2 regions of the Leuconostoc mesenteroides subsp. mesenteroides ATCC 8293 genome follow, and region 1 is predicted to be linked to the other one. Evidence: predicted binding sites of a transcription regulator. Region 1 holds the regulator's gene; the other holds the start of a gene.
The links. Region 1 encodes LexA, which represses DNA repair genes until DNA is damaged. Its sites were predicted from a motif close to CNAACANNTGTTNG; they were not measured.
Positions count from the first base shown of each region.

Region 2: recA (recombinase RecA) is a predicted target of LexA. The motif match lies at 4,070-4,083, and genes of this name have one in related genera.

Region 1 covers NC_008531.1:1,198,737-1,206,579, reverse strand. Annotated here, with positions in the region: gene LEUM_RS05905 (dihydroorotase) at 1-152, shown strand, start outside; gene carA (glutamine-hydrolyzing carbamoyl-phosphate synthase small subunit) at 149-1,234, shown strand; gene carB (carbamoyl-phosphate synthase large subunit) at 1,227-4,406, shown strand; gene pyrF (orotidine-5'-phosphate decarboxylase) at 4,451-5,146, shown strand; gene pyrE (orotate phosphoribosyltransferase) at 5,147-5,779, shown strand; gene lexA (transcriptional repressor LexA) at 5,819-6,457, opposite strand; gene LEUM_RS05875 (YneF family protein) at 6,707-6,943, shown strand; gene LEUM_RS05870 (lysophospholipid acyltransferase family protein) at 6,954-7,592, opposite strand; gene LEUM_RS05865 (tRNA1(Val) (adenine(37)-N6)-methyltransferase) at 7,652-7,843, shown strand, end outside.
Region 2 covers NC_008531.1:551,223-559,065, reverse strand. Annotated here, with positions in the region: partial or broken gene LEUM_RS02870 (sensor histidine kinase) at 1-837, opposite strand, end outside; gene LEUM_RS02865 (phosphate ABC transporter substrate-binding protein) at 921-1,829, opposite strand; gene LEUM_RS02860 (response regulator transcription factor) at 2,070-2,762, opposite strand; gene recA (recombinase RecA) at 2,845-4,002, opposite strand; gene pgsA (CDP-diacylglycerol--glycerol-3-phosphate 3-phosphatidyltransferase) at 4,142-4,723, opposite strand; gene LEUM_RS02845 (helix-turn-helix domain-containing protein) at 4,734-5,609, opposite strand; gene yfmH (EF-P 5-aminopentanol modification-associated protein YfmH) at 5,624-6,895, opposite strand; gene yfmF (EF-P 5-aminopentanol modification-associated protein YfmF) at 6,897-7,843, opposite strand, start outside.

The DNA of each region.
Region 1 (7,843 bases):
CTCTGTTTGATCTAGATAATAACTATGAAATCGATACTGAAAGCTTTGAATCGATGGGAAAAAACTCACCATTTATTGGATGGAAAGTGTATGGAAAAACACTGGCCACATGGGTTGACGGTGAAATTGTATATAAGGATAACGTAAAATGAAAAAACGCTACTTATTATTAGAAAATGGATCAGTATATGAAGGGGAAGCTTTTGGTGCTGATGTTGATATCATGGCCGAGTTAGTTTTTAATACTGGTATGTCCGGATATCAAGAATCAATTACAGATTTATCATACCGAGGTGAAATTATTGTATTTACTTACCCACTAATCGGTAATTACGGGGTTAATCGTGATGACTTTGAAAGTTTGCGACCAGCTGCATCTGCGATTGTGGTGCACGAAATCGCTCGACGACCAAGCAATTGGCGCAAAACAATGAGTTTGCCTGAATGGGCAGAAAAAACTGGAATGCCCGGTATAACGGGCATTGATACGCGCGCTTTAACAAAAGAGTTACGTAATCAGGGTTCCATGAAAGCAGCGCTTGTTGATGAAATAACTGACGAAGTCGTTGCGAGACTAAAAGCGTTCGAAACATCGAAAACAATGGTTGCAGATGCAACAACAAAGACACAGTATCAAAACCCAACTGATGGTGTATCAATCGCGCTCATTGATTTTGGACTGAAAAATTCAATTCTTCGCTCGCTTGCCAAGCGCGGTGTTAACGTGATGGTATTTCCTGCTAATGTGGACGCAGAAACAGTATTGGCAGCGAACCCTGACGGTATCTTATTGTCGAATGGACCTGGTGATCCCAAAGATGTAAAATATGCCATTCCAACAATTCAGAAGCTACAAAAGCATTTACCGTTAATGGGCATTTGCTTGGGACATCAGCTGTTCGCAATCGCCAATGGTGCAGAAACTTACAAAATGAAATTCGGTCATCGTGGTTTTAATCATGCCGTGCGTACGATTTCCAAAGCGAGATTAGACTTTACGTCACAAAATCACGGCTACGCAGTAGAACGAGCAAGCTTAGAGAAAACAGATCTAGTTGTGACACACGAGGAAATTAATGATCAGACTGTTGAAGGTGTTCGTCTAAAAGGCTACAATGCTTTCTCTGTTCAATTCCACCCAGATGCAGCACCTGGTCCACACGATGCTGAATATTTATTTGATGAATTTTTGGATATGATAGCTGATTCAAAGAAGGAGACTACAAATGCCTAAACGTCAAGACATTAGTAAAATATTAGTGATTGGTTCTGGGCCAATTGTTATTGGTCAAGCAGCCGAATTTGATTATTCTGGCACACAAGCCGCGCTCTCTTTAAAGGAAGAAGGGTATCATGTTATTTTAGTAAATTCTAATCCGGCAACGATTATGACTGACGCTGAAATTGCTGACAAGGTATACATTGAGCCTTTGTCAATTGACTTTATTGAACGTATTTTACGTAAGGAGCGTCCAGATGCTATTTTGCCGACGCTAGGTGGTCAAACTGGATTAAATATGGCTAAAGACCTTTCCGAAGCGGGAATTTTGGATGAACTCAATATCGAGTTACTTGGAACTAAGCTATCAGCAATCGAAGAGGCCGAAGATCGTGAAGAATTTAAAGCCTTGATGGAACGTTTGAATGAGCCCATTCCAGAGTCCATCATTGCAACTACTTTAGAAGAATCACTTAATTTTGCTGACACACATGGTTATCCAGTAATTGTTCGTCCAGCCTACACGTTAGGCGGTACCGGCGGAGGTATTGCTCAAACCCATGAAGAGCTTTCGGAAATTACGGCCAATGGATTAGAACTTTCTCCTGTAACACAAGTGTTGATTGAACGTTCGATTGCAGGTTACAAAGAGATTGAATTTGAAGTGATGCGTGACGCTAATGACAACGCATTGGTTGTTGCTTCAATGGAAAACTTTGATCCAGTTGGTATTCATACTGGAGACTCGATTGTGACTGCACCAGTTCAAACATTATCTGATCGCGAAGTTCAAATGATGCGTGATGCAGCGTTAAAAATTATTCGTGCATTGAAAATCGAGGGTGGTGTCAATATTCAAATGGCACTTGATCCTGATTCATACAAATATTATATTATTGAAGTCAATCCACGTGTCAGTCGTTCTTCAGCGTTAGCTTCAAAGGCGACTGGATATCCGATTGCCAAAATGGCTGCAAAAATTGCCGTTGGCTTAACACTTGATGAGATCATCAATCCAGTAACTGGCACGACAAAGGCAGAGTTTGAACCAGCATTAGATTATGTTGTGTTTAAAATTCCACGCTGGCCATTTGACAAATTTTCAACAGCAGATCGTCGCCTAGGCACGCAAATGAAGGCAACTGGTGAAGTGATGGCTATCGGTCGCAATATGGAAGAAGCCATGTTAAAGGCTGTTCGCTCACTAGAGATTGGGGCTATTGGTTTAGATGATATAACCTATAAGGATCTTTCAGATGATGAACTGCTAGCAGCATTAATGCCTGCTCGAGATGATCGTTTGTTTATGATTGCTGATTTATTGCGCCGAGGTGTTTCAATTGAAACTATTCATGATAAAACACTAATCAATGAATTCTTCTTGGATAAAGTATTGCATGTTATCGAAATTGAGCAAGACCTTGCCAGCCATGTTGGAGATATTGATCAGTTGCAATATGCTAAAAAGAATGGGTTTGCTGACGAAACAATTGCTAAAATCTGGGGCAAGACAGCTGCTGATATTAGAACACTACGCAAAGATAAAAAAATTAAGCCAGTTTATAAAATGGTTGATACTGTTGCGGCAGAATTTGAATCGGCAACACCGTATTATTATGCAACCTATGAACAGGAAAATGAATCGATTATTAGTACAAAAAAATCGGTACTTGTACTAGGTTCTGGACCGATTCGCATCGGGCAGGGTGTTGAATTTGATTATGCAACTGTTCATGCTGTTAAGGCTATTCAACGGGCTGGATATGAAGCGATTATTATGAATTCTAATCCAGAAACCGTTTCAACGGATTTCTCTATCTCAGATAAATTGTATTTTGAACCACTTACCTTGGAAGATGTTCTCAATGTGATTGATTTAGAGAATCCAGTCGGTGTGGTGGTGCAATTCGGCGGACAAACTGCAATTAATTTAGCTCAACCTTTGTTAGACAATGGCGTAAACATTTTAGGAACCTCTGTAGAGGATCTAAATCGTGCCGAAGATCGTGAAGCATTTGATCAGGTCATAAAAGAACTTGCTTTACCACAACCTGTTGGTAAAACAGCAACCACAGTAGACTGTGCATTAGCAGCTGCACAATCCATTGGATATCCTGTATTGATTCGTCCTTCATACGTTTTGGGTGGTCGAGCAATGGAAATTGTTTCTTCTGACGATGAACTCCAGGACTACATGCAGCGTGCGGTCAAGGTTTCAAATGATCATCCGGTATTGATTGATTCGTACTTAGTGGGACAAGAAGCAGAAGTAGATGTTTTGTCAGATGGTGAAACAGCTGTAATCCCCGGTATTATGGAACATATTGAACGGGCGGGGGTCCATTCAGGGGATTCTATGTCAGTTTACCCACCACAATACTTGTCACAAAAGGTTCAAGATGAAATGGTGCAAGCCTCTATTAATTTGGCTAAAGCTATGAACACAATAGGGTTGATGAACGTGCAGTTTGTTATCCATGAAAATACGGCATATGTTATCGAAGTAAATCCACGTGCATCACGTACAGTACCGTTCATATCGAAAGTCACGCATCTTCCGCTCGCTCAATTAGCAACAAGAGTTATGTTAGGTGAAAAATTGTCAGAAATGGGATTTGAGACGGGACTTGTTCCTAACGATGATATGGTGCACGTTAAAGCACCAATATTCTCGTTCACAAAGTTGCCCGATGTTGATTCTTTGCTCGGCCCAGAAATGAAGTCTACTGGTGAAGTCATGGGGTCAGATATTAACCTGTCCAAGGCGTTGTATAAGGCCTTTATTGCTTCTAACATTAAAGTACCACGTTACGGCAATGTCTTATTCACAGTTGCTGATGATGACAAAGAAGAGGCGCTCGAATTAGCAAAGAGATTCAATGATTTGGGATTTGCTTTGTTTGCAACTGCCGGTACGGGTGCTTACTTGTCAGACAATGACTTGCCTGTGGAAGTACTCGATAAAATTTCGGAATCAGATAATAATGCGGTTGCAGCACTGCGTCAACAAAAAGTGCAGGTTGTTATTAACACAACTCAAGCAGATGACCGTGCTGAAAGCGATGGCCGCTTGATTAGAAATGCTGCGATTGAAAATGCCGTGCCTTTGTTTACTGCCTTAGACACAGTTAGTGCCTTCTTAGAAGTATTAGAGTCGCGCAGTTTTACAGTGAAAGAAATGCACTAAACTTTTTCAAATAAGCTTCGGCTTATGTACATAGGAGGATCATAATGACAGAACAGCCAGTTTTTATTGCTTTGGACTTTCCTGATGCAACTACTACTTACAAATTTTTGAAGCCTTTTTCAGATTTAGTAGAAAAGCCAGCATTGAAAGTTGGTATGGAACTTTTTTATCGTACGGGACCAGAGTTCATCACAGAACTACGTGCATTGGGCTATACGATTTTCTTAGATTTAAAACTTTACGATATTCCAAACACTGTTGGTCGTGCAGTCGCTAATATATCAAAACTAGATGTACAATATTTAACTCTGCATGCAGCTGGAGGGAAAAAAATGCTAGAAGCAGCTGTTGCCAATAAAAGTGAAGCGTTAAAATTACTTGCAGTGACGCAGCTAACTTCTTTTTCTGAAGCTGAGATACAAGAGATACAATTAACCACAGCAACTATTGAAGAAAGTGTTGCACATTTGGCTGAGCTTGCTTACTCGGTGGGCATAGACGGGACAATTAGTTCACCCTTAGAGGCTGGTTTAATTAAGTCACACACGAATGATCGATTTTTACGTATCACACCTGGTATTCGTTTAGCTGGTGATGAAGCTGGAGATCAAGTGCGTGTAACTACGCCAGCGGAAGCCAAGAAATTGAATTCAACTGGATTAGTTGTTGGTCGATCAATTACACAATCGACCAACCCAGTGGCTGCATATCAATGTGTTGTCAATGAATGGAGAAAATAAATGACAGACTATAAACAACAAGTAGCTAATGATTTACTTGAAATTGGTGCCGTAAAATTTTCGCCAGAAGAACCTTTCACGTGGGCCTCGGGTATTAAGAGTCCAATATATACAGATAATCGGATGACCATTGGTTTCCCTTCGGTACGTCAAAATATATACAAAGGGCTGTCTGAACTAATAAAAAAAGAATATAGTGACGTTGAGATTATTGGTGGAGTGGCTACTGCAGGTATTCCACATTCAGCTTGGGTAGCTGAAGAATTAAATAAACCAATGGTCTATGTACGTTCAAAACCCAAAGATCACGGGGCAGGTCGTCAAACGGAAGGTGCATTGGTAAAAAATCGTAAAGTCGTTCTGATTGATGATTTGATATCAACAGGTGGGTCTGTGTTGGCCGCAGTAAATGCGGTGCGTAAGGAGGGAGCAAGTGTCCTTGGTGTTGTTTCCATATTTTCTTATGAATTACCAGCTGGTAAAAAAAATTTTGCTGAAGCAGGACTAACATTTAACTCACTGACAACATATTCACAACTAATTGAAACAGCCGTTAAGCGTGGGGATCTCGATAAATCACAAGTTGAAACCTTACAAAACTGGAAGGAAAATCCAAATGCTTGGCAAGCATAATAAAAAGGCTCATCAGAGATGAGCCTTTTTATTTGGTTTTTAATAAATAGCGTCGCGATACAGTCCGATTACTTTTCCTAAAATAGAGACTTTTTGCAAAATAATTGGCGCCATGCTGTTATTTTCAGGTTGTAAGCGATAATGATCGGCTTCACGGAAAAAACGCTTAACTGTCGCTTCATTGTTATCATTCATTGCGACAACAACATCACCATTATCAGCATTCTCTTGCTTACGTACGATAACTTTGTCTCCATCTAGAATGCCAATGTTAACCATTGAATCACCATGAACATTAAGCATGAATAGGTCACCATCAAATTGCATTAAATTATCTGGGATAGGGAAAAATTCAGTTGCTTCTTCTTCTACTGCCAAAATTGGTGTACCCGCTGTAACCATTCCAAGTACCGGAATTTTTCCGGGTGTGGTTGAAATCCCAAGCATCTCTAAACCAATATCGGTTACTTCAATCGCACGAGCTCTTGGTTTAGAAGCATCTTTTAAAAGATAACCTTTTTTTACCAGACGTTCGATGTGACCGTGAATAGTTGAAGAAGATGATAATCCAACAGCTTCACCAATTTCTCGGACGGTTGGTGGGTAACCATTTTCTGATTGTGCTTCATGAATAAATCGAAGCACTTGAATTTGTTTGCTTTCTTGTGTAATTGCCATGATGGGTTTCCTACTTGTTAAATTTACTATCATCAGTATAACGGAAAAACACGAACAAATCAAACGTTTGTTCGTTATTTTTTTAAAAATTCAACCTAATATTAAATAAATAATAAAAAATTCGTGTTATTTATTTTTATAACGAACAAAATGGTTCATATTGAAAACGTTAACTCTGCAAGTTATTATAGCACGCCTTTGCTGGCTGTGCTATAATAATTATCAGACATTTTAGTAAGGAGAATATGCATGATTAGCACATGGCTAGCAATTTTGATTGCAGTGTTAACTTTAATTATTGGTTTGGTCGGTGGCTTTTTCTTGGCACGTAACTCAATGAAGAGTTATCTTGCAAAAAACCCACCTATTTCAGAAGAAATGATGAAATCAATGATGATGTCAATGGGACAAAAACCATCTCAAAAGAAATTGAACCAAATGATGGCTCAGATGAAGCAACAAAGTGCCAATTCGCAAAAAAAATAAGCCAATCGGCTTATTTTTTTTCTGAACGTTTTGGATCTACATATTTCCAAGTTGGGTCAATCTCAGCATCTAATTCTTGGAAAGCTGCTTGCATCTGCTCAGTATATTTAGCAATATTTTCCTTGTTCAATCGGTCTTTACGATCAATAATAATTGGCTCACCAAAATTAACTGTGGTATTATTACGTTTGAAAAGTTGACTGAACTTTACAGGGCCTTGATATACAGCTGGTACGATTGCCTTTCCAGCCATTCGTGCAATTAGAATGGAACCTGATTTTAAATCATCACTGTGTCTAGAACCAGAAGGAAACATTATTAAAGAGCGCTTGCCATCTTTTAATTCGCGTACAGGTATTTTGATGACGCTTGGGCCAACATTTTCACGATCAACTGGGAATGCGCCGGCTGATTTGATTAACCATGCAAGTGGCTTGAATTTAAATAATTCAATTTTTGCCATGAAAATAAAGTGTTTTGGGTAGGCTGCCACAGCATACCATACTGGATCCCACCAAGTGCGGTGTGGACCAACTAGCACATAGTTATCGTTTTGGGGTATTCTGTCGCGATTCATGTATTTAATGCGGCCAGTAACTGCCCATATTAAAGCAACAGCAATGCCGCGTAAAAAATCATAGAATTTCATATTTATTTACCTCATAAATTAATCATTTCAATTTTACAGATAAACAGAAAGAAACGCAAATGACACAACCATTTCTTAAAGCAAATGAACGTATTGATGGACTTCCATCACAAAATATTAATATCATCCAGAATCCAGACATGTTTTCATATTCCTTAGACGCGATTTTATTAGCACATTTTGCTGATGTAAAAGGAAAAGGTAAAGGGTTATCTGTTGATTTGGGATCAGGTACTGGCGCGGTTGGGCTT
Region 2 (7,843 bases), 650 kb from region 1:
ACAAACGTTTTGCCTCATCCGCCACAATTTGCAAAAATTGGGTTCTCGTTTCTTCGTCCGCCCCTGCGTCACCCTGTAACGTCTCAACAAATCCTGTAATTGCAGTCAACGGTGTTTTAAACTCATGCGAAGCATTTGCCAAAAAATCGGCTTGCATGCGCTCTAATTTCAATACCTCTGTCAAATCATACAACATAACCATCACTTCTGCATTTGATCCAGATTGATGAAATAATGTGCTAACGTCATATTGTCGCGCCTCGCCATCAATCATCAAGTTCAAAATGGAATGCTGCCTTTGATTGGTATTAAAGGTATGATTAATGATTTCTGACAAAGTAAACTGACGAATCACTAAACTGTCTAAAATTGGTACTTCTGGCATCTCTACACCAAGCATATCGGCAGCGGTTTGATTGAAAACATCTATCATATGATGACGACTAACATTAATGACCCCAACTGGTAAGCTGGCCAATAATGTCTGATAATTATTTATTTCACGATTGGCACTATATTGCGAATGGCGAACATAACTTTGTAATTCATTGAATGTTCTAATAATTCGTAGTATGGAGATGTTGGTTCTGCTAAAACACCCCGTGGTGTTTCTCCAGCTGAAGTAGCAATCATTCTATTCTTCATAATTGTTAATTCTGCTGTTTCTTTATTTTGCCAAAAATTTAAAAACCATACTTCAAAATTAGCTACAACAAAAAATATAATAACTAATATGTAGAGCTGATTATGAGACACGTGGATCACTCGAGTTACTATAAATAATAATAAAATATTTAGACTATATATACTGGTTATTTTGCCAATTCTTTTCTTCATAAGTTTATTCTATCATGGTTTTGAATTTGCATAACGGTAACGCACAAAAAAACAAGCACTCTGCTTGTCCTTATCAAATATACTTATTTATCTGTCACTTTACCACTTGCATCGCGAGTGACTTTCATATCTGTTAATCCAATGTATCCTAGCTTAGGTACAATATTTTTTTGAACCTCTTTGGTCGTGAAGTACTCTAAGAATGACTTAGTAGCCCCAGTTGGCTTCCCCTTAGTGTACATGTGTTCGTAAGCCCAAATTGGCCATGAATTATCTTCAACATTTTTTTTATTAGGATGAACTTTATTTAAGTCCAGTGCCTTAATACCGTCAGAGTCGAGGTAAGCAAATGCCAGGTACGAAATCGATCCTGGTGTTGTTTTGACAATCTTTTGCACCGTGCCATTGGAATCTTGTTCGGTCGCTTGTACAGCATCCTGACCGTCCAAGATATTTTTTTCAAAAACAGCCCGTGTTCCTGACCCAGTTGCACGATTGATAACGACAATTTTTTCATCGTTACCACCAACTTCTTTCCAATTTGTTACCTTACCAGTAAAAATATTACGCAACTGTTCTTTTGTTAAACTCGTGATCTGCACATCACTATTCACAACTGGCGCAATACCAACCACAGCTACTTTATGATCCACTAGTTTAGTGGCGTCAATACCATCTTTTTCTTCAGCAAACACATCTGAGTTACCAATTTGTGCTGATCCATCAGATACTTGACTTAACCCGGCACCCGATCCACCACCTTGCACTGTAATTGTTACATTAGGATTTTTCTCTTGGAATGACTTAGCAACTTGCTCTGCTAAAGGCTGTAATGCTGTTGATCCTAACGATAACACTTTTCCACTAACATTAGAAGATGACGTCGTACTTGTTTTATTATCGCTGGACTTATCATTAGCAGAAGTATACAAGGCTATTCCAGCCGCAATGACCACTATACCACCAATAATTCCTACAATCTTTTTGTTCATGAAGATTTCTCCCTTAGAAATATGTAGTGAAACAAGGTTGTAGTAGAGGCTCTTGGGTGCCGCTCCTTGTTTACAACTTATATATTACGGGAGTTATGTTATGAAACACGCCACAATTTGGTCGCATTCTTGTAAATGCGTGTAAAGAAAAATTTACAAAAACAAAAATGGCTCACCTCCGACGCTATGTCTACAGTTTGCCATTTACTATAATAACGCCACATATGTCTTATGAAAACACTAATTCGTCATAGTATATCCAAATCCGCGAACTGTTTTCAATATTTTAGGCGCCTTTGGATTTGACTCAATCTTATCTCGTAAGTTACTGATATGCATATCTACCATACGGCTTTCGCCAGTATATTCATATCCCCACACAGCCGTCAAAATTGTTTCACGATCAATTACACGTCCCAATCGCTGTGCAAAATATAATAATAAATCATATTCCCGTGGCGTTAAGGACAAAACAATATTTTCTTTCATAACTGTTTTTTTGCTATCATTGATGAGCAAATCTTGTATAGAAATAACCATTTCGTCCGTTTTGTTGGTATCTGTACTAACTTGTGAACGACGTAATACAGCTTTTAGTCTTGCTACAACTTCTCGAGGGCTGAAAGGCTTAGTGATATAATCATCTGCACCTAATTCTAAGCCAAGCACACGATCAAACTCATCCCCTTTTGCAGTCACCAAAATTATTGGTGTGCTAACTTTATCTTGACGTAACTGCTTTAAAACGGTCATGCCATCCATTTCTGGCAGCATTAGATCCAACAATATTGCATTGAATTGTTGCTCTTTTGCCTTTTGATAAGCGGATAAACCATCCGATGCAACTGTTACTTCGTAACCATTCTGTTGCAAATTGTATTGCAGCAGCGTTGCAATTGCCGTTTCATCATCAACAACAAGTATCTTAGTCATGTCTATCTCCATGCGTTTCTATACTTGCATTGTAACAAAAAAAAGAAAAACGACCTAACGTTTTTCTCAATATTTACGTAATTTATACAATTGGTTCGTCCGTTAAAGAATCATCAGTCGTTGTATCCAAATCCGGCAGATTAATTTGCTCATCAGATTTTTCTGCTTGAGCCTCCGTATTTGAAACGGCAGTACCATTCGCATTAGAATCAATACCATATGCTTGACGCACCTTGACATATAGTTCTTGTCGCAATGCGGCATGCTCAGGATCATCCAAATAGTCTTTAGCTTTCTCACGCCCTTGACCAATTCGTTCACCTTCGTAAGCATACCATGCACCTGCTTTGTCGATAATATCTTGATCAACAGCGAGATCAAGAATTTCACCAGTTTGTGAAATACCATGGCCATACATAATATCAACTTCAGCAACTTTGAATGGTGGAGCCACCTTGTTTTTAACAATTTTAACTTTTGTCAAATTACCAGTGACATCAGTACCGTCTTTAATTTGTGTTGAACGTCTAACTTCTAAACGTACTGTCGAATAAAACTTTAGTGCACGACCACCGGGTGTAGTTTCTGGGTTTCCAAACATTACGCCGACTTTTTCACGAATTTGATTGATGAAAATAGCAATTGTTCCCGTTCGGTTCAGGGTTCCTGCTAACTTACGTAGTGCTTGACTCATTAAACGAGCTTGCAATCCAACGTGCGCATCACCCATTTCACCTTCGATTTCGGCACGAGGTACTAATGCAGCAACTGAGTCAACAACAATCATATCTACGGCACCTGATTGTACCAAAGCATCAGCAATTTCTAATCCCTGTTCGCCTGTATCCGGTTGTGACAAAAGTAATTCGTCTTTTTTAACGCCGAGGGCTTCAGCATATTTAACGTCCAAAGCATTTTCAGCATCAATATAGGCAGCCGTTCCGCCTTGCTTTTGAACTTCAGCAACTGCATGAAGTGCGATGGTTGTTTTACCTGATGATTCTGGACCGTATACTTCAATAATACGCCCCTTGGGATAGCCACCAACACCCAAAGCAACATCAATTTTAACAGAACCAGAAGGGATCGTTTCGATCTGCGTTAGCGCGTTATCTCCTAACGTCATCACTGAACCTTTCCCAAAGTTCTTTTCAATTTTCTTTAGCGCTTCATCTAGCGCGGCTCGACGACCATCTTTCTTTGCTTGATCGTCTTTTTTAGTCGTTTTCTTTGCTACCATTGCGGCTAACTCCTTTTATCTTACTTGATTAGTGTACCTTTTTCGCGAGTCAAAAGCAAGTGCTTTTCGAACATTTGTTCGTTTCTGTTTGCTTTCTTCTTGATTATACGAAAAAAGCGCTAAAAGCGCTTTTAGTTCCTTACATACCATCAGAAAAGACATTTCTATTTTGCCAAAAATAATCGATACCAGAATAAATTGTAAAGATAACAGCAACCCACAATAAGACATCCCCAATAGGAAAATTAATAATGGAAAATGGCGCGTTGTGAATATATAAGAAGAAAATAGCAAACATTTGTGAAAATGTTTTTATCTTTCCTGGCATCTGTGCTGCCAAAACCTTGCCATTGTTTTCAACAATTAGTGTACGTAAACCTGTAACGGCTAACTCTCGAATAACGATAACCGCAGTCATCCAAGCTGGGACAACATTGAAGCTCGTTAAGAAAATCAACGCTGTCATAACCAAAAGTTTGTCAGCCAAAGGATCCGCAAACTTTCCAAAATTGGTAACTAAATGCTGGCTACGAGCTATCTGACCGTCCAAGAAGTCAGTTGCAGAGGCTATTGCAAATACAACAGCGGCAATCAACCAATTAACGGGCATGGTTGCTCCTAAAAAGCTGATATTAGACCAAGCATATGGTACTGTCAGCAATAAAATAAATACTGGAATTAAAATAATTCTGAAAACAGTTAGTTTATTGGGTAAATTCATGATACATCCTTTATTTATTGAGATTAAAAAGCACATTCCAAAATGATGTTGTTGCACCACTTACTTCGACATTTTGTCCATCAACTGTAACTGAAGCATTATTAACATTAGAAAATTGTAGATTAAATGCCGTTGTTCCCGATGGAATTTCTACTGTTTTACTGCCACTAGCCAATGTTTCATTTAGTAAAATGTTACTACTAGCATCATTGACCTTAACTGAAGTACCTGTGTTCTTTGCTGTTATAACAACTGTATGCTTTTTAGTATTTTCATTAGACAAATTATAGATTGTCGTCTGCAAACTTGTATTTGTTTCTGGTGTACCTAAATCAAGTATCGAGGATTCCTCACTGGAACTAGAAGCAGATGACTTCGATGCTGATGATTTACTAGAGGATTTGGAAACCTCAGAAGTAGAAACAGAGATATTACCGCCGTTAGATGTCTGTTGAGAATTGGTTCCTATGTGTGTCAATACAAACCAAATAACTATTAAAGCCACAAGAATCAATAGCCCTAAACCAATTGTTGGCATAGAGTTTGCCAACCGTGATCTTGCTGTTGGGGTATTATCTATCCCAGCACGAACAATACCATCATTATCCCTGTGTGCCCGGCTCAAGTCGCTAGTTCGAGACATAGAAATTGGTTTTGTTTCTCCTAATAACTCATCGGGATGTAACCCAACAGCTAATGCATATTGCCGAATAAAAGCACGAACGTAAAAATCACCAGGTAAAACGCTAAGATTGTTTTCTTCAATAGCTGATAAATACCGGCGTTGGATTTTTGTAATTTCTTGGATATCATCCAATGATAATTGTTTTTCTAAGCGAGCAGCCTTAAGTTGCTCGCCTATTTGATTTGTTAAAGTTTCATTCATAATAGCCCACAAGACTACTTATGCAACACAAATCGTTGCAACGTAGCATTTCGATATATTTTATCCGCTGTTACAAGAATGTCATCAAATGTTAAATCTTGTAACAACTCTATCTTATCAAAAAGATTAGTTCCAAACAAGACATCATCACCTTGCAAAGCCATATTTTCTAAGGAATTCAATTTCTGGATCCCCTCGCCAACTGTAGCTCTTCGTAGTGACTCAAAAGCATTTTGTTGGTTTTCTAAAACATTTTGATAATCGTCAATTTGACTTTGAATTTCTTGCGTCAGAATGTCATAATCGTCCGTTTCCGCAAAAAAACTCACATACTGATAATGTTTTATAATATCAAATGATGTGTTAAATTCTGTATCAATAATACCATGACTATATAAATTCTGATACCAATCTGTTTGCTCGCCAAACAATAAATCATCCAAAATATCAGCAATTAAAATACGTTTGGTTGCTTCTATACCAGCGACCTGATTCTGATCAAGTCGGATACCAAAGGCAACTTTAGGACGCGAAACATTAAAGTAGCGTTCTGATTGTTGTTCTTTTGCTGGTAAATTTTTTTCCTGGAAACGGGTTAACTTTTTAGGACGTAAATCTTTTTTGAATTGATTATCTTTAACAACTGCTAATATTTCTTCAGGATTAAAATGCCCCACAATGTGTAGTGTCAGCTGTGTAGGTTGATAAAATGCAGAATGAATAGCGTATAGTAGTTCAGGTGTGATGGTTGCAATCGTTTCACGGGTTCCAGCGATATCTTTAGCAATTGACGAGTCAGGATATAATGTATTTAACAATCCCATATAGAGTGCCCAATTAGGGTCATCATCATACATTTGTATTTCTTGCCCAATAATTCCTTGTTCTTTTTCTACTGTTTGTTTTGAAAAATAAGGCGTTTGAACAAAATCTAATAAATGTGTTAAGGCTGGTATTAAGTTTTGAGTAGTTGAAAACAGATAACTTGTTTGATAAGCATTGGTAAATGCATTAGCATCAGCCCCCAATTCACCAAATCTTGCGAATGCATCTTCATTTTCTTTTTCAAATAGTTTGTGCTCCAGAAAATGTGCTGTGCCAGCAGGAATCTGAATTGGTTGTGCATCATCGATAGCAAATTTTTGCTCTAACGCACCATAAGCCGTTGTTAACACAGCAAAAGTTTTATGGTAATTAGACTTCGGAACCATCACTATTGACAGACCATTATCTAACGTTTCTGTAATCACATCTTCTTTTAGCTTTAGATAATGTTTTGTTTTCATATTAGACCTCAGGCAATAATATATAACGACTTTGAAGCGATATCTTTTGAGCAGCATTTTGAATATCGTCAGCAGTCACAGACTTAACGCGATCAATCCATTCCTGTTCACTCGTTTCTCTTCTTGTGAGTAATCGAGAAAAAGCAACTTCCATTTGACTTGCAGGTGAGTCACGTTGACTTAAGTAATCACTAATTAAGCTCATCTTAATCGCATCAACTGTTTGATTGTCAAAGTCGCCCTCTTGAACGGCTTTAATTTGTTCTTGTATCATCGTGTCAGTCTGACGCACTTTTGTAGTATCCAAGCCAGCCGCAATAGTTAAAAATCCAGTATCATGTTGCCAACGAGAATAGATGCTATATGCTAGTGACTCCTTCTCGCGCACATTCATAAATAATTTTGATAGTGGCGTACCACCCAACAACGAATTCATGACCATAACAGCAAAACGCTGATCATCAAATGGTTTAACATTTAATTGATAAGCCATGGTAAGCATAGCCTGATTAATCGAAGTTTTATGCTCAACTAATTCACTAAGATGTAATCGAGAGGCTTGCCTATAAAATGGCTCTTTTTCTTCCTTAGCTTGATGTGGCACAATCGGCCACTTCTCTAACAATGAAATAATTTGCTGTTGATTAATATCACCAAGCACAACGATATTCATAGCATCGTCGTTGATCATGTTCTGATAAGCTTGATAAACACCAGATGGATTTAAATGAGCAACAGTCTCTTCATTACCACTAGCGGATACACGCATGCCAGATTTATCATAGGTTATTTCACGAAGTTTAGCCACCGCGTAACGACTTTTATCATCTTTAACGCTGGCAAGTTCATTAATTAGGCTTTGCTGCTCATTGGCAAATACTTGTTCATTGAATGCATGATTCTCCGTCAAAGGATTAAATATCATCTCGCGTAAAAAATCAAAAGCTT